DNA from 2 places in the Streptomyces sp. NPDC056600 genome. Region 2 is predicted to be linked to the other one. Evidence: riboswitches for the same ligand, from Rfam matches in the RefSeq annotation. Region 2 holds a riboswitch; the other holds the start of a gene.
The links. Region 2 has a riboswitch for glycine ahead of gcvT (glycine cleavage system aminomethyltransferase GcvT). Riboswitches for the same ligand answer to the same signal wherever they lie in the genome.

Region 1 (14,668 bases), on a different contig from region 2:
GAGGCCGTCGCCTCCTGGGACTTCCGCAAGCTCCCCCGGGGCTGAACTCGCGGGCGGGGGCAGAGGACTTGGCGGCCGGCTCCCCCGTCCTACGCAGGCACGGCTCCCCCGCCCCGAGCGCCCTGCGCGCGGAGTGCGCCGACGATCGCGCCGATGGCCGGCCGCCGGTCCGCGTCGCCCCGCCAGACCGCGTAGACGTGACGGGAGACCCGCGGCCGCAGCGGAACCGTCACCACGCCGGCCGGCACCGGCTCGCGCCCCAGCGCCGGCACCACGCAGACGCCCAGACCGGCGGCCACCAGGGCGAGTTGGGTGTGCGTCTCGGGCGCCCGGTGGGCGATGTCCGGCTCCACGCCACGCGCCCGCAGCGTGGCCAGCAGCCACTCGTGGCAGAACTCCCCCGTTCCCCAGGTGATCCACTCCTCGCCGGCGAGTTCCGCGAGGTCGATCTCGACCGTGCCCGCGAGCCGGTGCCCGGCGGGGAGCGCCGCCTCGGCGGGGTCGTCGAGCAGCGAGGCCGTCCGCAGCCCTTCCGGGACGGCCAGCGGCCGGTCGTGCCAGTCGAGCACCACCGCGAGGTCGTGGTCGCCGCGGGCCACCCCCACCACCGCCGCCCCGGGGTCGACCTCCCAGGACCGCACCCGCAGCCCGGGGTGCCGGGCCCGCAGCGCCGCCAGGGCGCCCGGCAGCAGGCCCCGGGCGGCGGTCGGGAACGCCGCCACCCGCAGCTCGCCCGCCACGGTCCCGCGCCGCGCCTCGAGTTCGGCGCGCGCCCGCTCCGCCTGGGCGAGGATCCGCGCCGCGTGCCCGGCCAGCAGCAGCCCCGCGTCGGTGAGCCGCACTCCGCGGCCGTGCCGGGCCAGCAGTCTCTCCCCGGTCTCCCGCTCCAGCTTGGCCAGTTGCTGGGAGACCGCCGAGGTCGTCACGTGCAACGCCTCGGCCGCCCCGCCCACGGTCCCGTGCCGCGCGAGGGCGTCCAGCACCCGCAGGCGTTCGAGGTTCATCATGGCGGCGATGCTACGAGGCCAGGGGAACCGGCCCGGTGTCCTCGCCGGCCCACGGTCGCCGGAGGCGCCGGAGCGGGGACGGGCATCAGACGTATCCCCGCGTCGTGTCGCCGTTCAGGACGCGGGCCACGGCGCGGGCCAGTTCCGGCATGTCTGCCTCCTCGAGCGTGGAGACGGTCACCCGGATCGCCGGCCCGGCGACCGTCCGGAAGCGGGCCCCCGGCGCCACCGCCCACCCGGCCTGCAGCAGTCCCGCCACCGCGCCCGTCTCGTCGGAGACCGGGATCCACACGTTCATGCCGCTGCGTCCGTGCGCCTCGACCCCGCAGCGGGCGAGCTCACCGATCAGCGCCCTTCGCCGCCGCCCGTAGGACTCCGCGACGGCCGCCCGGTCCACCGCGCCGCCGGTCCACAGCTCCACCGCCGCCCGCTGCGTCAGCCGACTCACCCACCCGGGGCCCAGCCGCTGGCGTCCGCGTACCCGGTCGACGGTGACCGCGTCACCGGTGAGCACCGCGAGCCGCAGGTCCGGCCCGTAGGTCTTGGCCGCGGAGCGGACGAACGCCCAGGAGCTGGTGACCCCGGCCAGCGGGTGCAGCGGCAGGTCGACCATGCCGTGCCCGTGGTCGTCCTCGATCAGCAGCGTCCGCGGGTGCCGCCCGAGCACCTCCCGCAGCTCCCCGGCACGTGCCGCGCCCACCGCCGCACCGGTGGGGTTCTGCGCCCGGGCGGTCACGACCAGCGCCCGGGCGCCGTCCTCCAGGGCGCGCCGCACGTCCTGCGGAAGCGGTCCCTCGTCGTCCACGCCGACGGACACCGCCCGCAGCCCGAGGGCCGGAACCAGGTCGAACACACTGCCCCAGCCCGGGTCCTCGACGGCGACCGCGTCGCCGGGCCGGAGATGGGCGACCAGCACCCGCTCCATCGCGTCGAGTGCGCCGGAGGTCACGGCGACCGGTCCGTCCGGCACCCCGTCGGCGGCGAGGTCCGCGCGGGCGAGGCGCACCAGATCGGGGTCGAGCGGGTCGTCCCCGTAGAGCACGGGCGCCCGGTCGGCCAGCGCCGCGGCCGCCGCGAAGGCGGGAGCGAGCGGCGGCAGCAGCGCGGGGTCCGGGTTGCCCCGGGAGACGTCGCGCGCCCCCTCCGGCACCAGCACGTCGATCGCGTCGCGACCGGTGGTGGCGGGCCTGGGCAGGACCCGGCTCCCCTTGCGGCCCGCCGTCTCGATCACCCCGCGCTCCCGCAGGGTCCGGTAGGCGGCGGCCACGGTGTTCGGATTGACCCCGAGTTCCTCGGCCAACTCCCGCATGGGCGGGAGCTGTTGACCAGGCTGGAGCACCCCGGCGCTCACCGCCTGTTCGACGTCGGCGGCGATCTCCGTGGCGCGACGACCTGCGATCCTATATTCTCCTAGCACAAAGAACATTATGCACTAGTACAATGGAGAACGCCATGCAGGGGGAGCAGTACACGCCCACCGAGCGCACCGTCCCGACCCGGGCGCCGCAGCGCGCCTCGTACGACAAGGACGTGGTGCACGCGATCCTCGACGAGGGCTGGGTCTGCCACCTCGGATTCGTCCGCGGTGACGCCCCGGTGGTGCTGCCGACGATCTACGCGCGGGTCGGCGAGCGGCTCTACCTGCACGGCTCCACCGGTTCGCGCCCGATGCGGGGCGCCGGGGAGGCGCACGGCGAGGAGCCGGGGATGCCGGTCTGCGTGACGGTCACCCATGTCGACGGCGTGGTCCTGGCCCGCTCGGCCTTCCACCACTCGGTCAACTACCGCTCGGTGGTGGTGCACGGCACGGCCCACCAGGTCACCGACCCCGAGGAGCGGCGCGCGGCGCTCGACGCCCTGGTCGACCACGTGGTCCCGGGCCGCTCGGCGCAGAGCCGTCCCGCGAACAAGAAGGAGCTGGCCGCCACGGCCGTGGTGCGGGTGGACCTGACCGAGGTCTCCGCCAAGATCCGCACCGGCGGCGTCAACGACGAACCCGAGGACCTGGGCCTCCCCCACTGGGCGGGCGTCCTCCCCCTCCGCAAGGGCTACGAGGCCCCGCTCCCCGACGAGGCCCTGGTCCCCGGCGCGGAACTGCCGCCCCACATCGCGGCCGTGCTGGCCTGACATCGCGGCCGTGCCGGCCTGCCCCCCGAGGGCCGTGGAGGGCCCCGTTCCTCCACGGCCCGACCCCCCGGTCACCGCGCGGCCGGACAGCAGGGCACGCCGACGTCACGGAGTCACCGCGGACGGACCTCAGGGCCGCCCGGCGTCCCCGACCCTCGCCTCGGGTTCGGTGGCGGCGGCGACCGTCCCGGTCCCGCCGGCCACCGGCTCCGCCGCCGGCGTGGCCGGGGCGGACGACTGGGCGATCAACGCGCCGACCAGCACCAGCACGCCGCCCGCGATCTGCACCGCCCCCAGGTTCTCGCCGAGCAGCAGCCAGGCCGCCGCGGAGGCCACCACGGCCTCGAGGCAGGCGACCACGCCCGCGACCGCCGGCGACAGCCGCCGTACCGAGAGCACGCCGGTGAGGTAGGCGAGCACCGTGGAGACGAGGACGATCCACCCCACCAGCACCCACGCCCGCACCGCGGCGCCGTTCATGTCGACGGTCCCGGTCAGCACCTGCCAGTCCATCGCCCACGGCCGCGCCGGCAGGGTGATCGCCAGGCAGCCCACGAGCAGCCCGAAGGCGATCATGCCGAGCGGGTCGGGCGCCTCGCGCTCCCCGTCGGATCCGTGGTCGGCGAGGACGAAGTAGGCGACCTGGCAGCAGGCCGCCCCGAACGCCAGGAGCAGGCCGAGGGGGTCGAAGCCGAGCCCCGACCAGATCTCCACCACGCAGGCGAGTCCCGCCACCGCCAGCGCGACGCCCAGCGCGGCCGCGCGGGCGACCTGACGCCGCTGCACGAACCGCACCCAGCCGAGCACCAGCGCGGGCGCCAGGTACTCCACCAGCATGGCCACGCCGACCGGGACCCGTGAGATCGCCGCGAAGTACGCGGCCTGGACGCCCGCCACGGCGAACATGCCGAAGCCGAGCAGCATCAGGGGCCGTCGCCGCAGCAGGTCCCGGTGCCGCCAGGCCACCGGCAGCAGCACCAGGGCCGCCCCGGTGATCCGCAGCCAGACCACCTCCAGCGGGGCGAGCCCCGCCTCGATCAGCGGTTTCGCCGCCACACCCGATCCGCCGAAGGTCACCGCGGACAGGACGGCGAGAGTGAGTCCCGCGCCCTTCCCGGACCGCACCACACCGATTCCTGAGTCACGCACCGACACATGATGACAGCAGGTGACAGCACCGTCATCCTCGATGGCTGCTGTCTCACGCCTCGGGCGGGGCCCTGCCCGTGCCCCCGTGGACCCGGCGGCCCGGCGCCACCGGGTCCACCCGCCCGCGATTGGCCTTGTCGCACCCCGCCGGGGCCCGGCTAACGTCCTGGCATGCGTATCCGACTCGTCGACGCCTTCACCGACCGCCCGTTCGCAGGGAACCCCGCCGGGGTCCTCCTGCTCGACGCCTTCCCCGACGACGCCTGGCTGCAGAACGTCGCGCTGGAGATGAACCAGGCGGAAACCGCCTTCGCCCACCCGCTGCCCGGCGGCGGCGAGGCGGACTGGGCCCTGCGCTGGTTCACCCCGGCCACCGAGGTGAGGATGTGCGGGCACGCCACCCTCGCCACCGCGCACGTCCTGCACACCACCGGCGCCCACCAGGGGCCGGTCCGGTTCGCCACGCTCAGCGGCGTCCTGACCGCGACACCGGCCAAGGACGGCTGGATCACCCTCGACTTCCCGACCGCCCCGCTGACCCCGGCGAAGGCCCCGGCCGAGCTGGCCGAAGCCCTCGGCGCGGAGCCGCTGACGGTCCTGGACACCGGCCCGGACGTGGGCGACCTGCTGGTCGAGGTCGCCGACGAACGCACCCTCCTCGCGCTGAGCCCCGACTTCAAGACGCTGGCCCGCTGTTCGGAGCGCGGCGTCATCGCGACGACCCGCCCCGCGGACCCGGCCGCCGGCCACGACTTCGTCTCTCGGTGCTTCTTCCCCAGGGTCGGCATCGACGAGGACCCGGTGACCGGCAGCGCCCACACCGCCCTCGCCCCCTTCTGGGCGGAGCGCCTGGGCCGCCCGGACCTCACCGGCCTCCAGGCGTCGGCCCGTTCGGGCCTGGTGCGCACCGAGGTACGCGGCGACCGGACCCTGCTGACCGGGCGGGCCGTCACCGTCGTCGAGGGCGAGCTCCTCGCACCCGCCCCCTGACCGGGCGGGTCAGGCGGTGGGCAGCCAGTCCACCCGCCCGGCGAGCAGCGCGTACCCGACGAACGCGCCGACGTCGAGCAGCGTGTGGGCCGCCACCAGCGGTCCCACCCTGCCCCACCGCCGGTACAGCAGCACGAACACGACGCCCATGACCATGTTGCCGATGAAGCCGCCGATGCCCTGGTACAGGTGGTAACTCCCGCGCAGCACCGAGCCGGCGGCCAGCGCGGCGCCCGGGCTCCAGCCGAGGCCGCGCAGCCGGTGCAGCAGGTAGCCCAGCACGATGACCTCCTCCACCACCGCGTTCTGCGCGGCGGAGAGGATCAGCACGGGGAACTTCCACCAGACCTCCGGCAGCGCCTCGGGCACCACGGTGAGGTTGAAGCCGAGGCCCCGCGCCGCCAGGTAGAAGGCGATGCCCGTGCTGCCGATCACCGCGGCGACGGCGGCGCCGCGCCCGAGGTCCTGCCACGGTCGGGTGCGGTCGAGGCCGAGGGTCCGCAGGCTCCCGCCCTCACGGGTGAGGAAGTGGGCGACCAGCAGCACGGGGACGAGCGCGGAGGCGATGCCGAACAGCTGCCAGGCGAGGTCCAGCCAGGGGCGACCGGGCGCCGCGGACGCGTTGAGGGTGGCCGCCTGGTCCTTCAGGCCGCCGGGCCGGGTCAGCGACCCGACGAAGCTGATGACCGCCGCCACGGCGCTCGCGCCGAGGGAGACGGCGAGCACCAGCAACGTCTCGTCCCGCAGCATCCGCCGCGGCACCGTCTCGACCCCGATCCCGGACCCCGTCCCCGTCGTCCCCGTCACCCGCGCCTCCGTCCGCACGCACCACAGGCCCCACAGCTTGCCAGAGCCCCGACGACACGCCGACGCGCCGCCCCCCTGACGCGGCCCGGGGGCGGCGTCAGGGGGGCGGCGCGTGGGTGGCGCGACGGGTGGGCGGCGCGGCGGGGGTGGGACCTACCCCTCCCCGGGCTCCGGCAGGCCCAGCGGCCAGGTGTGGACCGGCTGTCCCTCCCACTGGAGCTGCGCGTACCGGCGGGTCATCGCGGCCAGCGCCTCCTGCCGCGACATCCCGCGCTCGAGGGCCGTGTGGAACACCGCCGCCTGCCAGGAGGCGCCGTTCACCCTCCGGCGGCACCGTTCCTCGATCACTCCGAGGTACAGCTCGCGGTCGGCCGGTTCGATCCCCCATGCCTCGAGACCCGCGTGCGCCAGCGGCAGCAGCTCCTCGAGCACCAGGGTGACCGCCTCGACCTGCTGCGTGCCGCCCATGCGTCCCCGCCGCGGCCACTCGAACCGCGCGTCGATCCCGTAGCGGCAGGCCGCCTCGAAGTTGGCCGCCGCCGACTCGAACGGCAGCCGCGTCCACACCGGTCGCGACTCCTCGGCGAGGGCGCGCACCAGCCCGTAGTAGAACGCGGCGTTGGCCACCACGTCGATCACCGTCGGCCCGGCCGGCAGCACCCGGTTCTCCACCCGCAGGTGCGCCGTCCCGTCGGCGACGTCGTACACCGGCCGGTTCCACCGGTACACCGTGCCGTTGTGCAGCACCATCTCGCCGAGCTTGGGCGTGCCTCCGGCGTCGAGCACCTCCATCGGGTCCTCGTCGTCCAGGATCGGCAGCAGCGCCGGGAAGTACGTCAGGTTCTCCTCGAACAGGTCGACCGCCGAGGAGACCCATCGTTCGCCGAACCAGGTCCGCGGCCGCACGCCCTGCGCCTGGAGCTCCGGCGGCCGGGTGTCCGTCGACTGCTGGAACAGCGGCGGCCGCGACTCCCGCCACAGCTCCTTGCCGAACAGGAACGGCGAGTTGGCGCCCACCGCGATCTGCGCCGCGGAGATCGCCTGCGCCGCGTTCCACACGTCGGGGAACCGCTCGGGGGTCACCTGCAGATGCAGTTGCACCGAGGTGCAGGCGGCCTCCGGAGTGATGGAACGCGCCGTGGTGGTGAGCTTCTCGACCCCGTCGATCTCGAGCGCGAAGTCCTCCCCGCGCGCTGAGACGATCTGGTCGTTGAGAAGCGTGTAACGATCGACGTCGGAAATGTTGGCGGAGATGAGATCGTCCCGCTCGAGCGTCGGCAGGATGCCGATCATCACGATCCCGGCGTCGACCTCCCCCGCCTTTCGGTGGGCATATGCCAATGATGTCCGCAGCTCCTCCGCGAGCTGGTCGAATACCTGCCCGCCGAGCCGGTGCGGTTCGATGTTGACCTCGAGGTTGAACATCGCGAGTTCGGTCTGGAAATCACGGCTGGCGATCCGTTCCAGCACCTCCGCATTCATCATTCGCGGCATGCCGTCGGATCCCGCGAGATTGAGTTCGATCTCCAGGCCCATGAGATTCTTGGGCCGGTCGAACTGCCTCTCCTTCAGCAACCGCTCGAGACCCGCCAGGCACCGCTGGAGCTTGTCCCGGTAGCGCTGGCGATCGGACAGGTCGAACGACCCTGCCTCGACCTTCTCCCCCATCGCTGCGTCCTCCTCGGATGGGTGGCCGCCTGTGCGGCCGGTGTCCGTCTGTCTGTCGCCCGGGTCTTCGTCCGGTCCGCAACTGATGATGCCCGCCCTGGCCGATCGATAACGTCCCCATGAGGACCCGCCGACCGTTAGGCTGACCTCCAGCGCCATTCGGCACATTCGCACGGCATGCGCCAGGGCCTGGTTTCCGGCGTTCCGGAAGCCCGGGAAAACGCCGTCGAAAACCGGCCGACCCCGCTTCGGGCGTCGCCCGAGGTCACCCCGTGGAAGCGTCCTGGAAATCGGAACATAACCCGACGGATTTCCGGCGCGAACAATACTTGCCGTTCACATGGAAAACAGCTAGCGGAAACACTCCGTGAACACGGGTCGTATAAACTGCGCAAACGAGGCGGAGAAGCACGTGCGCCCACGATCGTGCGCCCCGTCACCGAAGGTGACATCGGGCCGGCCCGGTCCGGGTGATCCGACCGGTCCGGCGCGGCTCTCCGACCCCCTCGAGCTGGCAGCAGACAGCGCCCGCCCCACCCCTCGCCCGCGCGCCACCGTGCCTGTCGAAAGAGAGGCGACCCACCATGCCGCTGCATGTCCCTCCGGCACCGCCCGCCGCCCTGCGCACCGTACTGGCGGCCCTCGGCACACCCGCCGCCGTCCGTGATCCCCGAACGCCGTCCCTGCGCGGCGCCCAGGGGCCCCTCAACCCCGAACTGCCGTTGCCGGTCCATGTCCTGGACAGAATCACGGCGGACGGGACGCCCGTCGTCCGGCTCGCCGGGTGGCGCTTCCTGATCCGCTCCGGCGACCACGCCGTGGCCGCCGCGGAGACCCTGGAGACGGCCGAGGGCTGGGCCTTCTCCCACTTCTTCGAGGGCCCCTACGTCATGTCGACCGAACGCGCCCTGCGTCAGGCCGAGGAGGCGGGACAGCCGTACCAGCCCCGCCTGCTGTCCGTACCGGGCCTGTACATGCTGACGCTCTGGCTGCACGCGGACCCCGAGGCGGACGCCGCGGCCGGGCTGCCCGACGCCCTGGACCTGCTGATCCCGTTGGCCCCGGCCCCACCGGGGATCGCCAGCCACCGTCCGCACCGGGTCGAGGAACTGCTGCCGCTGCTCACCCGCCGGGTGGGCCCGGCGGGCCCGCCGCCGGTCCTGCGCCCGGCCGCCTGAGCGTCGTCCACCGCCACGCGCCGCGCCCCCACGGCCCCCCGTGCCGTGGGGGCGCGGCGCGTGCCGGGCCCGAAGTGACCAGACCCGTACCACCCGTTCGAACCACCCGGAAGATCTACGCACGGGGCACGAACCGACCGCACGGGCGGTGCGTCCTGAACCGATGAGGGGGCGTACCGCGAAAACCCTGCGGAACGCCCGCCGTGAGCGCGAAACTTGTCCGCACGACGTCATACGGGGGGCGGCCGTGAACAGCCGTGACAGGAAAGCCGAAGCGTCCACCACAGAACGAGAGAACCCGACCATGTGCCAGCACCAGCCGCCGTGCCCGACAGCCGACTCCCCCGACCGGGAGTCCGCCCGCCTCGTGGCGCACCACCCCGAGCAGGGCTGGAGCCTGCTGTGCAACGGAGTCGTGCTGTTCGAGGACACCGGGGAGCTCCTGCCGGACGGCCGCGTCATCGCGCCGCACCGGTTCGCCACCGCGGTCTGAGCCCGGCCGGGAAAGCGGGAGGGCCGGTGGCGGCACCGCCACCGGCCCTGACCCCGCGCGGCTCGGCGCCGCGCGGGAAGGGACAGCCGGTCCCTCAGTTGTCGTACGCGTCCAGCGGCGGGCAGGAGCAGACCAGGTTCCGGTCGCCGAACGCCTGGTCGATGCGCCGCACCGGCGGCCAGTACTTGTCCGGCATGGAGACGCCGCCCGGGAAGACGGCCGTCTCCCGCTCGTAGGCGTGCGTCCACTCGCCGGCCAGCGTGGCCGCGGTGTGCGGGGCGTTGCGCAGCGGGTTGTCCTCGGCCGGCCACTCGCCGGCGCCGACCTTCTCGATCTCCGCGCGGATGGCGATCATCGCTTCGACGAACCGGTCGAGCTCGGCGAGGTCCTCGGACTCGGTCGGCTCGATCATCAGCGTGCCGGCGACCGGGAACGACATCGTCGGGGCGTGGAAGCCGTAGTCGATGAGCCTCTTCGCCACGTCGTCGACCGTGACGCCGGTGGCCTTGGTCAGCGGGCGCAGGTCGATGATGCACTCGTGCGCCACCAGGCCGCCGGGACCGGTGTACAGCACCGGGTAGTGCGGCTCGAGCCGCTTGGCGACGTAGTTGGCCGCGAGGACCGCGACCTGGGTGGCGCGCTTGAGGCCCTCGCCGCCCATCAGGCGGACGTACGCCCAGGAGATGGGCAGGATGCCCGCGGAGCCGAACGGAGCCGCCGAGATCGGGCCGACGCCCGTCTCCGGACCGGCGGCGGGCTGGAGCGGGTGGTTCGGCAGGTACGGGGCGAGGTGCGCGCGCACGCCCACCGGGCCGACGCCGGGGCCGCCGCCGCCGTGCGGGATGCAGAAGGTCTTGTGCAGGTTGAGGTGCGAGACGTCGCCGCCGAAGTGACCGGGCTTGGCGAGCCCGACCAGCGCGTTGAGGTTGGCGCCGTCGACGTACACCTGGCCGCCGGCCTCGTGGACCTGGGCGCAGATGTCGGCCACGTGCTCCTCGAAGACGCCGTGCGTCGAGGGGTAGGTGATCATCAGCACCGACAGCTGGTCGCGGTGCTTCTCGATCTTGGCCCGCAGGTCGTCGACGTCGATCTCACCGTCGTCGGCGGTCTTCACCACGACGACCTTCATGCCCGCCATCACGGCGCTGGCGGCGTTGGTGCCGTGCGCGGAGGACGGGATCAGGCAGACGGTGCGGTCCAGGTCGCCGTTGGCCCGGTGGTAGCCGCGGACCGCGAGCAGACCGGCCAGCTCGCCCTGGGAGCCGGCGTTGGGCTGCAGGGAGACCTTGTCGTAGCCGGTGACCTCGGCGAGGCGCTCCTCCAGCTCGCGGATGAGCGACAGGTAGCCCTCGGCCTGCTCGGCCGGGGCGAAGGGGTGCAGCGCGCCGAACTCGGGCCAGGTGACCGGCTCCATCTCGGTGGTGGCGTTGAGCTTCATGGTGCAGGAGCCCAGCGGGATCATGCCGCGGTCGAGCGCGTAGTCGCGGTCGGAGAGCCGGCGCAGGTAGCGCAGCATGGCCGTCTCGGAGCGGTGCTGGTGGAACACCGGGTGGGTGAGGTAGACGTCCGTGCGCAGCAGGCCCTCGGACAGGCCGTCGGCGGCCGTGCCGTCCAGCGCCTCGACGTCGCCCTCGACACCGAAGGCGGCCCAGACGGCCTCCAGCTCGGCGCGGCCGGTGGTCTCGTCGCAGGCGGCCGAGAGGTGGTCGGCGTCGACCAGGCGGAGGTTGACGCCCCGCTCGCGGGCGGCCTCGACGACCTCGGCGGCCCGTCCCTCGACCCGCGCGGTGACGGTGTCGAACCATGCCTCGTTGACGATCTCCACCCCGCCGGCCTTCAGGCCCGCGGCGAGGATGTCGGCATACCGGTGGGTGCGCTCGGCGATGCCCTTGAGACCGTCCGGGCCGTGGTAGACGGCGTACATGCCGGCCATCACGGCGAGCAGGACCTGCGCGGTGCAGATGTTGCTGGTGGCCTTCTCGCGGCGGATGTGCTGCTCGCGGGTCTGCAGCGCCAGGCGGTAGGCCTTGTTGCCGTCGGCGTCCTGCGAGACGCCGACGAGGCGGCCGGGCAGGTTGCGGGCGAACTGCTCACGGACGGCCATGTAGCCGGCGTGCGGGCCGCCGAAGCCCATCGGGACGCCGAAGCGCTGGGTGGTGCCGACGGCGATGTCCGCGCCGAGCTCGCCCGGCGAGGTCAGCAGGGTCAGCGCGAGCAGGTCGGCGGCGACGGTGACGACGGCGCCGAGCTCGTGGGCCTGGTCGATCAGCGGCTTGATGTCGCGGACCGCGCCGGAGGCGCCGGGGTACTGGATCAGCACGCCGTTGATCTCGCGGCCGGCGATCTCGGCGGGGATGCCCTGGGAGAGGTCGGCGACGACGACCTCGACCCCGGTCGGCTCGGCGCGGGTCTCGATCACGGCGACGGTCTGCGGCAGCGCGTCGGCGTCGACCAGGAACAGGCCGTTCTTCTTCTTGCCGACCCGGCGCGACAGGGCCATGGCCTCGGCGGCCGCGGTGCCCTCGTCGAGCAGCGAGGCGCCGGAGGTGGGCAGACCCGTCAGGTCGGCGACCATGGTCTGGAAGTTGAGCAGCGCCTCGAGCCGCCCCTGGGAGATCTCCGGCTGGTAGGGCGTGTACGCCGTGTACCAGGCCGGGTTCTCCATCACGTTGCGCAGGATCACCGGCGGGGTGAAGGTGCCGTGGTAGCCCAGGCCGATCATCGGGGCGAGGACCTGGTTACGGTCGGCGAGCTCCCGCAGTTCGGCCAGCACCTCGGCCTCGGTGCGCGCGCCCGGCAGGTCGAGGTCGTCGGCGTTCTTGATCACGTCGGGCACCGCGGCGGCGGTCAGCTCGTCGAGCGAGCCGTAGCCGACCTGCGCCAGCATCTTGGCGCGGGAGCCCTCGTCGGGGCCGATGTGACGCTGCTCGAAGGGGATGCCCTGCTCGAGCTGGGAGAGCGGGGTGCGAGGGGCAGTCATGGGCGGAGGCCTCCTGGTCTTGCGCGACCTTCGGGGGGCACCACGGCTGTGGGGTGCCCGACGGCCTCCCCCTCTGTCATCACGACCTGAGAGCTTCACCGGCCGCCCGAGGCGCCCGGCTTTCACCGTCGGTGAGAGCGGCGGACATCCGGAGGACCGGCGCCGCTCTGCTTTCCAGAGTGACCTCGTCCGCGCGGTACGTGTGCCTGAGAGATTCCGGGGAGGATTTGCTCCTTCGGCGCCTCCGAAGACTCTCGGAGGACTCTCCCGCGCGGGGTCAGCAGCCACTGCCCAGCCTACCAGCGAGGCTGTGGAGTGGGCTTTCGAGTGGCCGCCGCCCGGAAAGTGCACTTTGGTGGTCCCGACGGATGTGCTGCGTCAGCGAGCTGCGACCAGAAGGAGGGAACGTGCGGACAGACATCGATCCCCGGAGCCTGATAGGCCGCAAGGCGTTCGACTGCGACGGCAACCGCATCGGCACGGTCGACGAGGTGTACCTCGACGACGCCACCGGTTCCCCCGAATGGGCGGCGGTGCGGACCGGGCTCTTCGGCCGCGACGTCTTCGTCCCGCTGGAGACGAGCGAACTGGTCGAGGGCGCGCTGCGCGTCCCCTACGGCCGCGCCCACATCAAGGACGCCCCCGGCTACGGGGTGGGCCGCCACCTCTCCCCCGAGCAGGAACTCTCCCTCTACCGTCACTACGGCTTCGACGTCGAGCCTCCCGCCGCGATCCCCGACCGCGACTTCGGCCACCTGCCCGACCAGGAGGACGCCTGATCCTCGCCGCCGTCCGGCCGGGCCGGGCCGGCGGGCCGCCGTCTCAGCCGGACGCCCCGTCGTCCTTCCCGCCACCGGCGGCCGCCGCGACCGGTTTCGCCGGGCTCGCCCCGGTCCCGGACGAAGCGGCATCGTCCTGACCCCCGGCAGCCGCCTCGGGCTCCGCCTCGACCAGGGGCAACGGGTCGGCGGGCTCCAGCTCGGGATCGTCGACCGCGAAGGTCCGCACCCTCCCGGGCGCCGGTGACGTGGGCGTCTCGAAGCGCACCGTGACGCGTCCCAGCCCGCTGCCCTGGACCCAGCCGTGTCCGTGCACCGCGTGCCGTACGTCGTGCCCGGCGGGCCACCGCGGCGCCGGCCGCTCGACCGACGGCTCCCGCCCGGGCGGCGACCGGTACGCCGCGTCGTCCTCGACCGCGGAACCGCCGGCCTTCCGCTCTCCTCCGGCACCCTCCCCCGCGGGCGCCTCACGGGCAGCAGGGGCGGCCTGCGCGGCCTCGGCTGCCTGCGCGGCCTGCGCGGCCTGCGCGGCCTGCGCGGCTTGGGCGAAGAGGTCCTCCTGCGTGAAGTCGGCGAGGCCCGAGACGCCGACTCCCAGCAGGCGCACCCCGCCGGTCGTGTCGACCCCCTCCAGCAGCCGCGCCGCCGCCTCCTGAACCACCGCGGCATCGTCCGTCGGACCGCGCAGGGTCTCCGAGCGGGTCAGCGTGGAGAAGTCGTAGCGCCGCACCTTCAGCTGGATGGTGCGCCCCGCGTGGCCGCCGTCGCGCAGTCTGCGCACGCAGCGGTCGGCGAGCCGCCGGACCTCCACCTGGATCCGCACCCGGTCGTGGATGTCCACGTCGTAGGTGTCCTCCACGGACACCGACTTGGTCTCCCGCTCGGCCACCACCGGCCGGGTGTCGAGGGCCAGCGCCATGGCGTACAGGCCCTGTCCGTGGGCCTTGCCCACCAGCCGCACCAACTCGTCCTCACCGGCCTCGGCGAGCTCCCCCACGGTGGTGATGCCCGCGCGGCGCAGGTGGTCGCCGGTGGCGGGCCCCACGCCGGGCAGGGTCCGCACCGGCATCGGCGCCAGCAGTTCCCGCTCCGTCCCCGGTTCGATCAGCACCAGGCCGTCCGGCTTGGCCTCCTCGGAGGCGATCTTCGCCAGCATCTTCGACGCGGCGAGCCCCACCGATCCGGTGAGTCCGGTGACCGCGCGGATGTCCTCGCGCAGCCGCTCGCCCGCCCGCAGGGCGGAGGCGGAGTCGTGGGCGACGCCGCCGGCCTCGAGGTCGACGAACGCCTCGTCGAGGCTGAGCGGCTCGACCAGCGGCGACAGGGCGCGCAGCAGCGCCATCACCTGGTCGCTGACCGAGCGGTACAGGGAGAAGCGCGGCGACAGGTACGCGGCGTTGGGCGCCAGCCTCCGCGCCTGGGCGGTGGGCATCGCGGACCGCACCCCGAAGACGCGTGCCTCGTAGGAGGCGGTGGCCACCACGCCGCGC
Region 2 (14,668 bases):
TTTACGGGCATCCCGCTTCGCGCGGCATCCGTGAGCGCACACGACCCCGGAAGATCCTGCCCAGAGCTGCACGTACCGTTGACGTCATGGAACTGATCGGCGAGATGTCCCCCGACCGCCCCCTGTTCGTCCTGGCGGTCAAGGAGGAGGCGGCGGAGCTGCTGCGCACCGGGGCTCCGGTGCTGCTGACCGGCATGGGCAAGGTCAACGCCGCCGCGGCGCTGGCCGGGGTGCTGGGGCGCGGGGTGCTGCCGCGCGAGGTCGTGAACCTCGGCACGGCGGGGGCGCTGCGGCCCGGGTGGACCGGCACGCACGTGATCGCCGAGGTGATCCAGCACGACCTGGACTCCCGGCTGCTCGCGGGCCTGACCGGCGAGGTCTACGGCGCGCCGATCACCCTGCGCGAGGGCGAGGGCCCCGTGCTCGCCACCGGGGACAGCTTCATCTCCGACGACGCCGCCCGCGACCGTCTCGCCGAGCAGGCCGCCCTCGTCGACATGGAGGGCTACGCCCTGGCCCACGTGGCCCGGCAGGCCGGAGTCCCGATCCGCCTGGTGAAGCACGTCAGCGACGACGCCGGCGACGGCGCCGCCCGCACCTGGCGCGAGTCGGTCGCCGCCTGCGCGGTGGAACTGGCCCGCTGGGCGGAGGACAACGTCGAGGCGTAGCCGGAACCAGGCACCCCGCCGCGCCCCGCCGTGGCCGCGGCCGTCAGACGGAGCGGCCCAGGAGCTCCGCGCACGCCTCCGAGCAGCTGCCCGCGACGAGGGGCCCCGGCAGCCCGGGGGCGGTAAGGGTGACGATCAGCACGGGGTAGTCAGCGGCGTCGTTGCTGCGGGGCGGGTCGCTGAGCATGAGGTCCTCGAAGGAGATTCCCGGCCGCAGCGCCGACTTCGGCAGGGTGACGCGCAGGTCGGTCCACCCGCCGGACCTGAGGCGGAGTCCGCCTGCCTCGTCGGCCTTCCGGTCCTCGCCCTCTTTGGTGACACGGGGCGTGAGCCCCTCGGCCCGGGCCAGCAGCCCGTGGGTGTGCGGGGCGCACACGGTGACGGTGGCCTCCAGCGCCCCCAGCACCAGCGGCCGCTCGCCCGTGCCGAGCCGCAGACTCGCGCGGAAGCGCACCGGGCCGCCCTCCCCGTCGTTCGAGGTGCCGTGCGACGAGATCAGCAGGGTCGGGGTGTCGTCCGGGCCGGCGAAGTCCAGTTCCCGCAGCTCGGCGCACTCCTCGGAGGCCGGACCGGCGGCGACCGGACCGCCCGCGCCCTGGTTCCTCTGCCCAGTGGTCCCCGCGTACACGAGGACGAGCACGCCCACCACGAGCGCGGCCACCGTCGCCCACGTCCGTGGTCTCACCCGGCCGGGTGTCCCGTTTCCGTTCATCCGCCCTCTTCTCAGTCGCGACCTTCTCAGCCGCGACGCTTCAGGCGCACCACGACGGGCGCCCCGAAGGGATCGCCGGACTGGTTGACCTGGACGTGTCCCGCGCCGAACCACTCCTCGGTGCCGGGCACCCTGCGGATCTCCTCCAGCGACAGCGACTGCCGGGAGTCCTTGCGGGCGCCGGTCGACAGGGGCAGACGAGGGGACCGCAGCTTCAGGCAGCGGCCGTCTTCGGTCAGGTACCGGCTGCCGTTGAGGAGGAACAGACCCTCACCGTCCTGGGCGGCCGGGATCCCGTCACAGCGGTCGGGCAGGGTCTGCCGCTCCACCCACTTCTCCCCGTCCCAGCGCAGGCGGACGGCCTCGTCCGGCGGCTCGTTCTCCACCTCGCCGTGGTTGTAGCTGTGCCGTCCATGGGCCAGGATCTCGCCGCCGTCGAGCACGAAGACCTGGTCGAGGCTCGCGCCGGCCTCCGGCGGGACCGGGTCGTCGAAGCGGTACAGCGGTGTGGCCACCGGCTTCCAGGTGGCACCGTCCCAGTGCATGGTCGCCGGCTGGGTGTAGGGCAGGCCGCCCTCCGGCTCGGTGCCCGGACCGGTGCCGCGGTGGCCGACCGCCCAGGCGTCGTCCGGCCCCGCCACCGCGAGGTCGGCTGCGGGGTACGGCAGCGGGACCGAGTTCCAGCGGGCGCCGTTCCAGTGCAGGGCGGTCTGTCCTTCGGAGAGGGCCCAGATGTCGTCGGGACCCGCCGCCTCGAGGTCCCCGACCGGGGCGGGCGGGGGATTCGGCACGGCGGACCAGCGGGTGCCGTCCCACCTGGCCCAGGAAGCGGCCTCGTCGGCCCGGTCCGCGGGCCCCAGCCACAGCTCCCGCTCACCGATCACCTCGAACCGCAGCCTGAACTTCGCCTCACCGAGGGCGTCGGGCAGCGGCTCGTCCTTCCACCTGGTGCCGTCGAAGTGCAGCAGATGAGGGTCGGCCGGGAGGACGTTCTCGCTGCCCACCGCCCACACGTCGTCCTCCGCGAGCGCGGCGAAGCTGGTGAGGGTGCCGTCGAAGTCCGCGAGGTGCGTGAACTCCCACGAGAGAGGGGAGGGGGGGACCCCCGACGCCCTGCCGTCCGAGCCCGACGGGGCGGGCGCGCCCGGTCGCGGGTCGGCCGCGCATCCCGCCGCCCCGAGGGCCACGGCCAGCGCGGCGGCCACCAGTCGCCCGCGCACGGATCCCGCGGGTCGGCCCACCGCCCCCCTGCGCATGGCTCCCGCGGGTCGGCTCACCGCCCCCCTGCGCACGGCTCCCGCGGATCGGCCCACGATCGTCCCCTCCCTCGCCGCCCCGCGAGGAGCGGCACCCCGGCCGCCCCCTCCCCGGAGCGGCCTCAGGCGGGTGAGCCTAGCCGTGCCCGACCGGCCGCCCGACGCCCGGTCAGCACTCGATGATGTTGACCGCGAGCCCGCCCCGCGCCGTCTCCTTGTACTTGACCGACATGTCCGCGCCGGTCTCCTTCATGGTCTTGATGACCTTGTCGAGGGAGACCTTGTGCGAGCCGTCGCCCCGCAGCGCCATCTTCGCGGCGGTCACGGCCTTCACCGCGGCCATGCCGTTGCGCTCGATGCAGGGGATCTGGACCAGGCCGCCGACCGGGTCGCAGGTGAGGCCCAGGTTGTGCTCCATGCCGATCTCGGCGGCGTTCTCGACCTGCTCGGGGGAGCCGCCCATCACCTCGGCGAGCGCGCCCGCGGCCATCGAGCAGGCGGAGCCGACCTCGCCCTGGCAGCCGACCTCGGCGCCGGAGATGGAGGCGTTCTCCTTGAAGAGCATGCCGATCGCGCCGGCCGCGAGGAGGAAGCGCACCACGCCGTCCTCGTCCGCGCCCGGGACGAAGTTCAGGTAGTAGTGCAGGACGGCGGGGACGATGCCGGCCGCGCCGTTGGTGGGGGCGGTGACGACCCGGCCGCCGGCCGCGTTCTCCTCGTTGACCGCCATGGCGTACAGGGTGATCCACTCCATGGAGTGGGCCAGCGGGTCGCCGGCCGCGCGCAGCTGGCGGGCGGTGACGGCGGCCCGGCGGCGGACCTTGAGGCCGCCGGGGAGGATGCCCTCGCGGGACATGCCGCGGTCGACGCACTGGCGCATCACCCGCCAGATGTCGAGCAGGCCGCCGCGGATCTCCTCCTCGGTACGCCAGGCCTTCTCGTTCTCCAGCATCAGGGAGGAGACGGACAGCCCGGTCTCCTTGGTGAGGCGCAGCAGCTCGTCACCGGTGCGGAACGGGTACTTCAGCACCGTGTCGTCCAGCTTCACGCGGTCCGCGCCGACGGCCTCCTCGTCGACGACGAAGCCGCCGCCGACCGAGTAGTAGGTCTTGTGGAGCAGCTGGGCGCCCGCGTGGTCGTAGGCCGCGACCGTCATGCCGTTGGCGTGGTACGGCAGGGCCTCGCGGCGGTGCAGCACCAGGTCGGCGTCGAAGTCGAAGGGGATCTCCTGCTCGCCGAGCAGGCGCAGAGTGCCGGTCTGCCTGATCTTCTCGACGCGCTCGTCGGCGGACTCGACGTCGACCGTGCGGGGCGAGTCGCCCTCCAGCCCGAGCAGCACCGCCTTGGGGGTGCCGTGTCCGTGGCCGGTGGCGCCGAGCGAACCGTAGAGCTCGCAGCGGACGGAGGCGGTGGCCTCCAGCAGGTCCTCGTTGCGCAGACGGGCGGCGAACATGCGTGCGGCGCGCATCGGGCCCACGGTGTGGGAGCTCGACGGGCCGATGCCTATCGAGAACAGGTCGAAGACCGAGACGGCCACGTCGACTCCTCATTGAATCGTTGGCTGGCGGTACAGGTGCACGGGACGTGCGGGGGAAGGGCGCGGGGGCGCCGCGCCCACCGGGTGATGGTGGACGGACGCCCCCGAGACGTACAGGAATCGTACGGAACACCCCAGGTGGTACGAAAATCGTACCTACCGTGTCCGAGTGGTCACAGCGACGGGTAGAGCGGGTGCTTGGCGGCCAGCGCCTCCACCCGCACCCGCAGGGCGGTCGCGGTGTCGGCCGGGAACGGCGTCGGGGCCATGAGGGCCTCGGCGATCACGTCCGCGACCTCGGCGAAGTCCTCCGCGCCGAAGCCGCGGGTGGCCAGCGCCGGGGTGCCGACCCGCAGACCGGAGGTCACCATCGGCGGGCGCGGGTCGTTGGGGACCGCGTTCCGGTTGACGGTGATGCCGATCTCGTGGAGCCGGTCCTCGGCCTGCTGACCGTCCAGCTCCGAGTCGCGCAGGTCGACCAGGACCAGGTGGACGTCCGTGCCGCCGGACAGGACCGAGACCCCGGCCGCCGTCACGTCGCCCTGGACCAGGCGCTCGGCGAGGATCCGCGAACCCTCCAGCGTCCGGCGCTGGCGGTCCTGGAACTCCTCGGAGCCGGCGACCTTGAAGGCCACCGCCTTGGCGGCGATCACGTGCTCCAGCGGGCCGCCCTGCTGGCCGGGGAAGACCGCGGAGTTGATCTTCTTGGCCAGCTCGGCCGTGGAAAGGATCACACCGCCGCGCGGGCCGCCGAGCGTCTTGTGCGTCGTGGTGGTGACGACGTGCGCGTGCGGGACCGGGCTGGGGTGCAGGCCCGCGGCCACCAGGCCCGCGAAGTGCGACATGTCGACCATCAGGTACGCGCCGACCTCGTCCGCGATCCGGCGGAACGCGGCGAAGTCCAGCTGACGCGGGTAGGCGGACCAGCCGGCGATGATCAGCTTCGGCTGCGACTCCTTGGCCAGGCGCTCGACCTCGGCCATGTCGACCTGGCCGTCCTCGCCGACGTGGTACGGGACCACCTCGTAGAGCCGGCCGGAGAAGTTGATCTTCATGCCGTGGGTCAGGTGCCCGCCGTGGGCCAGGTTGAGGCCCATGATCGTGTCGCCCGGCTTCAGCAGCGCGTGCATCACGGCGGCGTTGGCCTGGGCCCCCGAGTGGGGCTGCACGTTGGCGTGCTCGGCGCCGAAGAGCTCCTTGAGACGGTCGATCGCGATCTGCTCGATCACGTCGACGTGCTTGCAGCCGCCGTAGTAGCGGCGGCCGGGGTAGCCCTCGGCGTACTTGTTGGTCAGCACCGAGCCCTGGGCCTCCATGACGGCGACCGGAGCGAAGTTCTCCGACGCGATCATCTCGAGGGTGGACTGCTGGCGCGCCAGCTCGGCGTCGATCGCCGCGGCGACGTCGGGGTCGAGCTGGTGCAGGGGAGTGTTCAGGGTCGACATCAGGCTCAGTTCCCGGCGAACTCGGTGTACTCGTCGGCCGTCAGCAGGTCGGTCGGCTCCTCGGAGAGGCGGACCTTGAAGAGCCAGCCGCCCTCGAAGGGCTCCGAGTTCACCAGGGACGGGTCGTTGACGACGTCCTCGTTGATCTCCGTGACCTCGCCGGACACCGGCGAGTAGAGGTCGGAGACCGACTTGGTCGACTCCAGCTCGCCGCAGGTCTCGCCCTCGGAGACGGACTCGCCGACCTCGGGAAGCTGGGCGTAGACGACGTCACCGAGGGCGTCGGCCGCGAACTTGGTGATGCCGATGGTGGCGACGCCGTCCTCGACGGGCGAGAGCCACTCGTGCTCCTTGCTGTAGCGCAGGTCCGTGGGGTTGCTCATGGCAGAGATTCTCCTGTACGCGGGGAGTTTCCGAAGGTCCGGAAGAACCGGGAAAGGGAGGAAAGGGGGGTGTCGGACGGGATGTGCGACGTGTGCGACGGAAAGGGTTACTTCTGGCGCTTGTAGAACGGCAGGGCCACGACCTCGTACGGCTCGTGGGTGCCCCGGATGTCCACGCCCACGCCGGCCGTGCCGGCGCCGGCGTACGCCGCGTCCACGTAGGCCATCGCGATCGGCTTGCCCAGGGTGGGGGAGGGGGCGCCGGAGGTGACCTCGCCGATCACCTCGCCGCCCGCGACCACGGAGTAGCCCGCACGGGGGACCCGGCGGCCCTCGGCGATCAGGCCGACCAGCTTGCGCGGCGGCTTCTGCTCCGCGCGGGCCGCGGCCGCGGCCAGCGCCTCGCGGCCCACGAAGTCACCTTCCTTCTCGAACTTCACGACCCGGCCGAGCCCGGCGTCGAAGGGCGTGAGCGAGGTGGAGAGCTCGTGGCCGTACAGCGGCATGCCGGCCTCCAGGCGCAGGGTGTCCCGGCAGGACAGGCCGCAGGGGATCAGCCCGGCGGGGGCGCCCGCCTCGGTCAGTGCCAGCCACACCTTCTCGGCGTGCTCGGGGGCGGTGAACAGCTCGAAGCCGTCCTCGCCGGTGTAACCCGTGCGGGCGATCAGCGCCGGCACGCCGGCCACGGTGCCCGGCAGGCCGGCGTAGTACTTCAGGCCGTCGAGGTCGGCGGTGGGGGCACCTCCCTGGTCGAGCGAAGTCGAGAGCTTGGGGGAGAGGGAGGCCAGGATGCCGGCGGAGGCGGGGCCCTGGACGGCGATCAGGGCGTAGGCGTCGCGGTCGTCGCGCACCTCGGCGTCGAAGCCGGCCGCCCGCTCGGTGAGCGCGTCCAGGACCACCTGGGCGTTGGAGGCGTTGGCGACGACCATGAAGACCGGGGAGCCGTCCTCGGCGTCGGCGAGGCGGTAGACGATCAGGTCGTCGAGGATGCCGCCGTCCTCCTGGCAGATCATCGTGTACCGGGCGCGGCCGGCGCCGACGGTGGCGATGTTGCCGACCAGGGCGAAGTTCAGCAGCTCGGCCGCCTGCGGCCCGGTGACCGTGATCTCACCCATGTGCGAGAGGTCGAAGAGGCCGGCGCCGGTGCGCACGGCGTTGTGCTCGTCGCGCTCGGAGCCGTACCGCAGCGGCATGTCCCAGCCGGCGAAGTCGGTCATGGTGGCGCCGAGCGAACGGTGCACGGCGTCGAGCGCGGTGTGGCGGAGGTCGGAACTGCTCATGGGCGGACTCCCGGTACGGGCGAGGACATGACGGTGGAGTGTTCCTCCCCATCTGTCATCGGAACCTGAGAGGTTCGCCATGAACGCCGGACGGGATGACGGTCCGGGGCCAGAGCTTGCACCGTGGGTGGGACCGCCCCGGGGGCGGACCGCTTTTCAGATGTGCCTCGCCCGCGCGGTGACTGGGCCTGAGAGATTCAAGGGAGGGACTTGCTCCTTCGGCGCCCGGGCCGACGCCACGTCCGAGAAGACATGGGTCCGGTCCCCGGGACTCTCCCGCGCGGATTCAAGCGGCCGGTATGCAGTTGACCCGCACATCATCGCACGGCCCTCCGGGGCCCTGGCGGACCCCCGTGTGTTGCGGGACTGTGGCGGGAACCGGGCGTAAATGAGACGACCGCGCATTACCTTCTCTTTACACTCGAGGGGGATGCTCCAGGTCCCGAACCTGAGGGGGAGGACGACCACGTGAAGAGGACGATCGCCGGCGCCGCGTACGCCGTGCCCGTGACCGGCCCCGGGGCGCGCCACCGGGCGCGCTCCTGGGCGGGCGAGCGGACGCGGACCGGGCGGGTGCGGACCGAGGGCGCGGACCGGCCGGGGTGCTGCGCGGCGGGGGAGACGGCCGCGGGAAGTGTCCGCGACCTGCGGGGCGGCCCCGGCGGCGTGGCCCGTGGCGCGGCCGGAGAGCGGCTGACCTTCGGGGCGAACGACGTGGTGGTGGTCACCGGGCTGCCGGGCAGCGGCAAGTCGACCATGATGCGGCGGGTGGTCGGAGAGGACGCCGTACGGGTCGACAGCCAGGACACCCGGGACCGCTGGGACGCCCGGATGCCCCGCTCGCTGCCCTACGCCGTCTACCGGCCGCTGGTGCGGCTCGACCACTACGCGGGCCTGCGGCGCGCCCTGCGCGGCCCGCGCCCGGTGGTGGTGCACGACTGCGGCACCCAGCGCTGGGTCCGCTCCTGGCTGGGGCGCGCGGCGCGGCGGCGCGGCGGGGCGATGCGCCTCGTGCTGCTCGACGTCAGCGCGGGCGAGGCCCTTCAGGGACAGCGGGCGCGGGGGCGCGGCGTCTCCCGGTACGCCTTCGCCCGGCACCGCAGGGCGGTCGGGCAGCTGCTCGCCGACGTCCGGGACCGGGGGCTGCTGCCGCGGGACTGCGGCTCGGCGGTGCTGCTGGACCGCTCCGCCGCGCGCTCGCTGCGGGGCATCGGGTTCGCCCCCGAACGGCCCGCGGCCGTCCCGTAGTCTGACCAACCGCAGTCCGGCCGGCCGTGGCGGGACGGACCGCGACGACGGCAGCGGACAGCGCAGAACCCCAGGCGGTAGGCATGAACTTCGCGGCGGACGAACAGGCCCGTGCGGGCGGATGGCCCGGCAACGAGCTGGAGGAGGTGCTGACGGCCTCGGCGGCCGCCCCGGCGTCCCCGGCCACCGGCGCCAGGGTGCTCGAGGTGCTCACCCGCAGCTTCGTGTGGATCCCGCTGCCCGAGGGCGGCGGCCGCGACAGCGTCAGCCTCGACCTGCCCACCGTCGACCTGGGCGGCCAGACCTTCGTGCCGGTCTTCAGTTCCCAGGAGCAGTTCCAGCGCGTGGTCGGCTCCCACATGTCGTTCACCATCGCCCCGGTCGTGGAGTTCGCCCGCGGCCTGCCGCCCGAGGTCGGCATCGTCGTCAACCCGGACGGCGCGGTGGGGCTGCCGCTGACCCCGGAGGCGGTCGCCGAACTGTGCCGCGCCGCCGGACCCGGCGGCGCCGGCAGCGGCGGCCGGGTCCGCCTCCGGGAGCCGGACTGGCAGGAGGACCCGGTCGACTTCCTGCGCGCCGCCTCCGAGGAGTTCGCCGCCCTCGGGGTGGTCGCGAGCGCCCGCCGCTGCCTGGCCGCGGTCGAGACGGCGGAGCCCGCGCTGTTCGTCGGCGTCGAACTCACCACCTGGGACGCCCCCTCCGGCGACGCCCGCGCCCTGCCGCTGGAGGCGCTGGGCCGCGCCCTGGGCCGCCACCCGGTGCCCTGGCCCGTCAACCTGGTGCTGCTGGACGCCGTGCCGGACCCGGTCTGCGACTACCTGCGCACCAAGGTGCGGCCGTTCTTCGGCGCCCTGTGACCGGGCGCCCTGACGGGGCAAATCGCCCGGGACCTCACGGCTCGGTCAAGGTGGTGTCTCTCACCCGGCTTAAGCTGGTTTCATAATCCCGGTCGAACACTCGCTGTCGGACATCGATGGGGCGGAACCAATGTCTTCGCGAAGGGCTGGTTGAGGTGAGCGCGTCGGGCACGGCCGCCGCCGGGCAGGTGGAGCAGATGCTGCGCCAGGTGACGCCCGGGCGCTATGACGCCTACGAGGCGCTGCTGCGCGCCCTCGCGAACCCGTCCGCCGGCCGGCTGTGGATGCTGCTGTGGCAGGGCCGGTCCGGCGCCCCCGACGCGCGCTACGGGAGCATGGAGGTCGACGGGTACTTCTACGTCCCCTGCGTGACCTCCGACCAGGAGCTGTCCGCCAGCGGCTGGACGCGCGGCTACGAGGTGACCGACGCCCTCGAGGCGGCCCGCGGCCTCTACCCCGACCACCACGGCCTGTGGCTCAACCCGCACGCCCCCGGCGGCGGGGTCGGCATCCCGTGGCTGGACCTGCGCCGGATCGTCGCCGGCCTCGACCGTCAGCCGGCCGGGCCGCTGCGGCTGTCCGAACCGGCCATCGAGGTGCCCCAGTTCTACGCCCTGCTGGTGCAGAACGCCCACCGCACCCCGGCGGTGCGGGCGCTGCGCCGCGCCTGGGTGCAGCCGGCGCTCGGCGCGCCCTACCTCGCCGTCGGCCTCGACGTGTACGAGACGTCGCCGGCGGCGGTGGAGTCGGTGCGGGCGATGATGAGCCAGTCGGTCGGCGTGGTGCCGGACGGGCTGGCCGTCTCCACGGTCGCCATGGCCGACGAACACGACCCGGTCGCGCTCTGGATGCGGGCCAACGCCCGTCCCTTCTACGACCGCGAGGCCCACGGGCCGGCCGGCTCGGGCCGCGGCGGGTACGGCTACCCGGCCGTGCGCTGACCGCCGCCGTTACCCTCGCCCCACCGTTCGTTCCCCTCGCTCCACCGTTCGACGCCCGTCGGCGTCGCCGTCGTCCGTCGCGACCCCCGTCGGCGTCTGCCGTGAGACAGCCGGGTGTTCGGCCCGTCGCCCGGACCGCCGGGCCCCGCGGCCGCGAGACGCCCGGCAACTCCCGCGCACGGCCAGGGAACCCGCACGTTCGTGCAGCTCGCGGGCGACATCCCGGACGTTTCCATCGTGTAACGCGGCCTCCGAACGGCCCACCGCTACAGGTGATTTGCCGGGTTCGTCAGCTGTTCAGATCTCAGCTAGGTATCACCACTATGCGGACTGTTCTCCTCGCGTAGAGCCCTGAGTAATGTTCGATCGGTCAGCAGGCACCCACCAGTGAACCCCGGAGTGGCCCCGTATGCGCATAGTCAAATCCCGCGTCGCTCGGGCGATAACGGCCGCCTTGGCGGTCGGAATGATCGCGTCGGCGTGCACCAGCGAGCGCGACAATGAAGGCTCCGGCGACGGCGCCAAGGACACCTTCGTCTTCGGCGCCCCGGGCGACCCGAGCTCGCTCGACCCGGCGCTCGCCAGCGACGGCGAGACGTTCCGTGTGACCCGCCAGGCCTTCGAGGCCCTGCTGGAGCACGAGTCCGGCGGCAGCAAGCTGGTGGGCGGCCTGGCGGAGACCTGGGAGAGCAACCCCGAGGGCACCGTCTGGACCTTCAACCTCCGCAAGGGCGTGAAGTTCCACGACGGCGAGGCGTTCAACGCCGCCGCGGTGTGCGCCAACTACGACCACTGGTTCAACTGGGCCGGCACCTACCAGTCCAGCGCGGTGTCCTACTACTGGCAGACCGTCATGGGCGGCTTCGCCAAGAACGAGGACAAGGAGGCCCCCGAGGCCAACTACAAGTCCTGCACCGCGAAGGACGAGAACACCGCCGTCATCGAGGTGAAGAAGCCGACCGCCAACCTCCCCGGCGGCTTCTCGCTGAACGCCCTGGCGATCCACTCGCCGAAGGCGATCAAGGAGTACGAGAAGCAGGACGCGACCGCCAAGGGCGACGCGATCACGTACCCCGAGTACAGCCAGAAGGCCGGCACGGTCGCCGGTACCGGCCCGTACAAGATCAAGGGCTGGAACAAGGGCAACAAGGAAGTCACCCTCGAGCGTTTCGACGACTACTGGGGCGACAAGGCCAAGGTCAAGAACATCGTCATCCGTACGCTGGACACCGAGGAGGGCCGTCGTCAGGCGCTCCAGGCCGGTGACATCGACGGCTACGACCTGGTCGCGCCCGCGGACGTGAAGACCCTCGAGAAGGAGGGCTACCAGGTCCCGACCCGTGGCGTCTTCAACCTCTTCTACGTGGGCATGTCCCAGGGGGCCGAGCCGGCCCTGAAGAAGAAGGAGGTCCGCCAGGCGATCGCGCACGCCGTCGACCGCGAGAACCTGGTCGCCACCCAGCTGCCCGAGGGCGGCAAGGTCGCCACGCAGTTCATGCCCGACACCATCGCGGGCTACTCGGACAAGGTCAAGCAGTACCCGTTCGACACCGCCAAGGCCAAGGACCTGCTGAAGAAGGCCGGGGAGGAGAAGCTCAAGATCGAGTTCTGCTACCCGACCGAGGTCACCCGCCCGTACATGCCTGCCCCGCAGGACCTGTTCGAGCTGATGAAGGCCGACCTGGAGAAGGCCGGCATCACCGTCACCCCGAAGCCGATGAAGTGGGCCCCGGACTACCTGGACGCCACCGAGGCCGGTTCCTGCGCGCTGCACATGCTCGGCTGGACCGGTGACTTCAACGACGGCTTCAACTTCATCGGCACCTGGTTCGCCGAGTACGACAAGCAGTGGGGCTTCAAGGACAAGAAGCTCTTCGAGACCGTCAACGCCGGTTCCACGCTGACCGGTGACGAGCGCACCGAGGCCTACAAGAAGGCCAACGAGGCGATCATGGAGTACCTGCCGGGTCTCCCCGTCTCCTCCTCGCCCCCGGCCATCGCGTTCGGCAAGAACGTCGTCCCGCCGAAGGTGTCGCCGCTGACGCAGGAGAACTTCGCCGAGGTCTCCTTCAAGTAAGCCGCGGTACCCAGGCACCGCATCCCCGCTCCGCCCGGCCGCCGCACCCAAGGCGGCCGGGCGGACGCGTCCATCAGGCAACACGTACGTCAGAAAGGGGCATGCGCGGTGCTGCGTCTCGTCGCACGAAGACTGCTCCAGCTCATACCCACGCTGCTGGGCCTGTCGGTCCTGCTCTTCATCTGGCTCAACCGGCTTCCCGGCGGCCCCGCCTCAGCGATCCTGGGCGAGCGCGCGACCGATGCCGAGGTCGCGAGAATCAACCGGCTGCTGGGCCTCGACCAGCCGCTCTACGTCCAGTACTGGCGCTTCCTCAAGCGCATCGTGGAGCTGGACCTGGGCACCTCGGTGCAGACCGGACAGCCGGTGTGGGACGAGTTCACCCTCCGCTTCCCGGCCACCGTCGAACTGTCGCTGCTGGCCATGCTGATCGCCGTCGCCGTCGGCGTTCCGCTCGGCTACCTCGCCGCCAAGCGGCGCGGCGGATGGCTGGACGTCAGCGCCGTCTCCGGCTCGCTGATCGGCATCTGCATCCCCGTCTTCTTCCTGGCCCTGCTGCTCAAGCAGGTCTTCGCCGTCCACCTGGGCTGGTTCCCCAGCTACGGCCGCCTCTCCACGGGTCTGAACGCCACCGACGTGACGGGGTTCGCCACCCTCGACGGCCTCCTCACCGGTGAGTTCGACGCCACCTGGGACGCGATCATGCACCTGGTGCTGCCCGCGCTGGCGCTCGCCTCCATCCCGCTCGCCGTGATCGTGCGCATGACCCGGGCCAGCGTCCTGGAGGTGCTCGGCGAGGACTACGTCCGCACCGCCGAGTCCAAGGGCCTGCACCCGAAGGTGGTGCGCGGCCGGCACGTGCTGCGCAACGCCATGCTGCCGGTCATCACCGCGGGTGGCCTGCTCACCGGTTCCCTGCTCTCGGGCGCCGTGCTGACCGAGACCGTCTTCTCCTTCAACGGCATCGGCCAGTTCATCCGCACCGCCATCGACGGCCGTGACTACCCCGTCCTGGTCGGCTTCATCATGTTCATCGCGATGACGTACGTCCTGATCAACCTGCTGGTGGACCTGGCGTACAGCCTCATCGATCCGAGAGTGCGGGTGCACTGACCGTGAGTATGACCAAGACCGAGAAGATCCAGCGGCTCGCGGAGCTCACCGCCCGGGACGAGACCACCAGCGGCGCCAGCCTCTGGAAGGAGGCGCTGCGCCGGCTGCGGGGCAGCAAGATGGCGCTCATCGGCGGCGCGATCATTCTGCTCTTCCTGATCGTCGCCGTGGTCGGCCCGTGGGTCGCCCCGTTCTCGCCCACCGCCCAGACCTGGCGCAGCGAGGTCTTCCCGAACCAGGGCAGGTTCGTCAACCCGCGGGCCGAGAACTGGTTCGGCCTCGACCACCTCGGCCGCGACCTGTTCTCGCGCTTCCTGGTCGGCGCGCGGCAGACCCTGCTGGTCGGTGTGGTCTCCACGCTGATCGGCCTGATCGTCGGCGCGCTCATCGGCGGGGTCTCCGGCGCCGCGGCCACGCTCGGCGGGGACGCCGGCCGCCGCTTCGACTCGGTGATCATGCGCTTCATCGACATGATGCTGGCGCTGCCGTCGCTGCTGCTCGCCGTGTCCGTCGCCGCCGTGATGGGCCAGTCCCTGACCACGGTGATGATCGCGGTCGGCGTCGTGCAGGTGCCGATCTTCGCCCGGCTGCTGCGCGGCTCGATGCTCGCGCAGGGCGGCGCCGACTACGTGCTGGCCGCCCGTGCCCTCGGCATCCGCAAGCGCCGGATCGTGCTCACGCAGATCGTGCCGAACTCCCTGAGCCCGGTGATCGTGCAGACGACCCTCACCCTGGCCACCGCGATCATCGAGGCCGCCGCCCTGTCCTACCTGGGTCTCGGCAACCCCGACCCCGCGGTCCCCGAGTGGGGCGTGATGCTCTCGACGGCGCAGCGTTTCTTCGACAACGCGCCGCTCATGGCGGTCTTCCCGGCCGTCGGCATCATCATCACCGCCCTCGGCTTCACCCTGCTCGGTGAGTCCATGCGGGAAGCCCTCGACCCGAAGCTGCGAGGCTGAACCACCATGCCACTTCTCTCAGTCGACGAACTGACGGTCACGTTCACCGGAGCGCACGGCCGCAGGACGAACCGCGCGGTCGACGGCGTCTCCTTCCAGGTCGACCAGGGTCAGGTCGTGGGCCTGGTGGGCGAGTCCGGCTGCGGCAAGTCGGTCACCTCGCTCGCCCTGATGGGCCTGCTGCCCTCCAAG

Region 1: it holds a riboswitch for glycine, as region 2 does, so the genes downstream of both, gcvP (aminomethyl-transferring glycine dehydrogenase) here and gcvT (glycine cleavage system aminomethyltransferase GcvT) in region 2, are expected to answer to the same signal.

What each region holds. Positions count from the first base shown of each region.
Region 1 is NZ_JBHTVQ010000053.1:184-14,851, reverse strand. It holds gene ACFRAV_RS23835 (pyridoxamine 5'-phosphate oxidase family protein) at 1-45, shown strand, start outside; gene ACFRAV_RS23830 (LysR family transcriptional regulator) at 90-1,007, opposite strand; gene ACFRAV_RS23825 (aminotransferase class I/II-fold pyridoxal phosphate-dependent enzyme) at 1,093-2,424, opposite strand; gene ACFRAV_RS23820 (pyridoxamine 5'-phosphate oxidase family protein) at 2,448-3,134, shown strand; gene ACFRAV_RS23815 (DMT family transporter) at 3,264-4,289, opposite strand; gene ACFRAV_RS23810 (PhzF family phenazine biosynthesis protein) at 4,455-5,273, shown strand; gene ACFRAV_RS23805 (CPBP family intramembrane glutamic endopeptidase) at 5,283-6,023, opposite strand; gene ACFRAV_RS23800 (glutamate--cysteine ligase) at 6,234-7,748, opposite strand; gene ACFRAV_RS23795 (hypothetical protein) at 8,333-8,926, shown strand; gene ACFRAV_RS23790 (DUF5999 family protein) at 9,231-9,419, shown strand; gene gcvP (aminomethyl-transferring glycine dehydrogenase) at 9,514-12,399, opposite strand; glycine riboswitch at 12,584-12,679, opposite strand; gene ACFRAV_RS23780 (PRC-barrel domain-containing protein) at 12,807-13,178, shown strand; gene ACFRAV_RS23775 (DNA polymerase IV) at 13,222-14,668, opposite strand, start outside.
Region 2 is NZ_JBHTVQ010000011.1:63,905-78,572, reverse strand. It holds gene ACFRAV_RS08705 (nucleosidase) at 87-668, shown strand; gene ACFRAV_RS08700 (hypothetical protein) at 712-1,353, opposite strand; gene ACFRAV_RS08695 (hypothetical protein) at 1,407-2,600, opposite strand; gene ACFRAV_RS08690 (L-serine ammonia-lyase) at 2,806-4,173, opposite strand; gene glyA (serine hydroxymethyltransferase) at 4,347-5,618, opposite strand; gene gcvH (glycine cleavage system protein GcvH) at 5,624-6,001, opposite strand; gene gcvT (glycine cleavage system aminomethyltransferase GcvT) at 6,109-7,281, opposite strand; glycine riboswitch at 7,448-7,570, opposite strand; gene ACFRAV_RS08670 (AAA family ATPase) at 7,855-8,529, shown strand; gene ACFRAV_RS08665 (enhanced serine sensitivity protein SseB) at 8,613-9,386, shown strand; gene ACFRAV_RS08660 (enhanced serine sensitivity protein SseB C-terminal domain-containing protein) at 9,542-10,327, shown strand; gene ACFRAV_RS08655 (ABC transporter substrate-binding protein) at 10,737-12,404, shown strand; gene ACFRAV_RS08650 (ABC transporter permease) at 12,513-13,517, shown strand; gene ACFRAV_RS08645 (ABC transporter permease) at 13,526-14,476, shown strand; gene ACFRAV_RS08640 (ABC transporter ATP-binding protein) at 14,483-14,668, shown strand, end outside.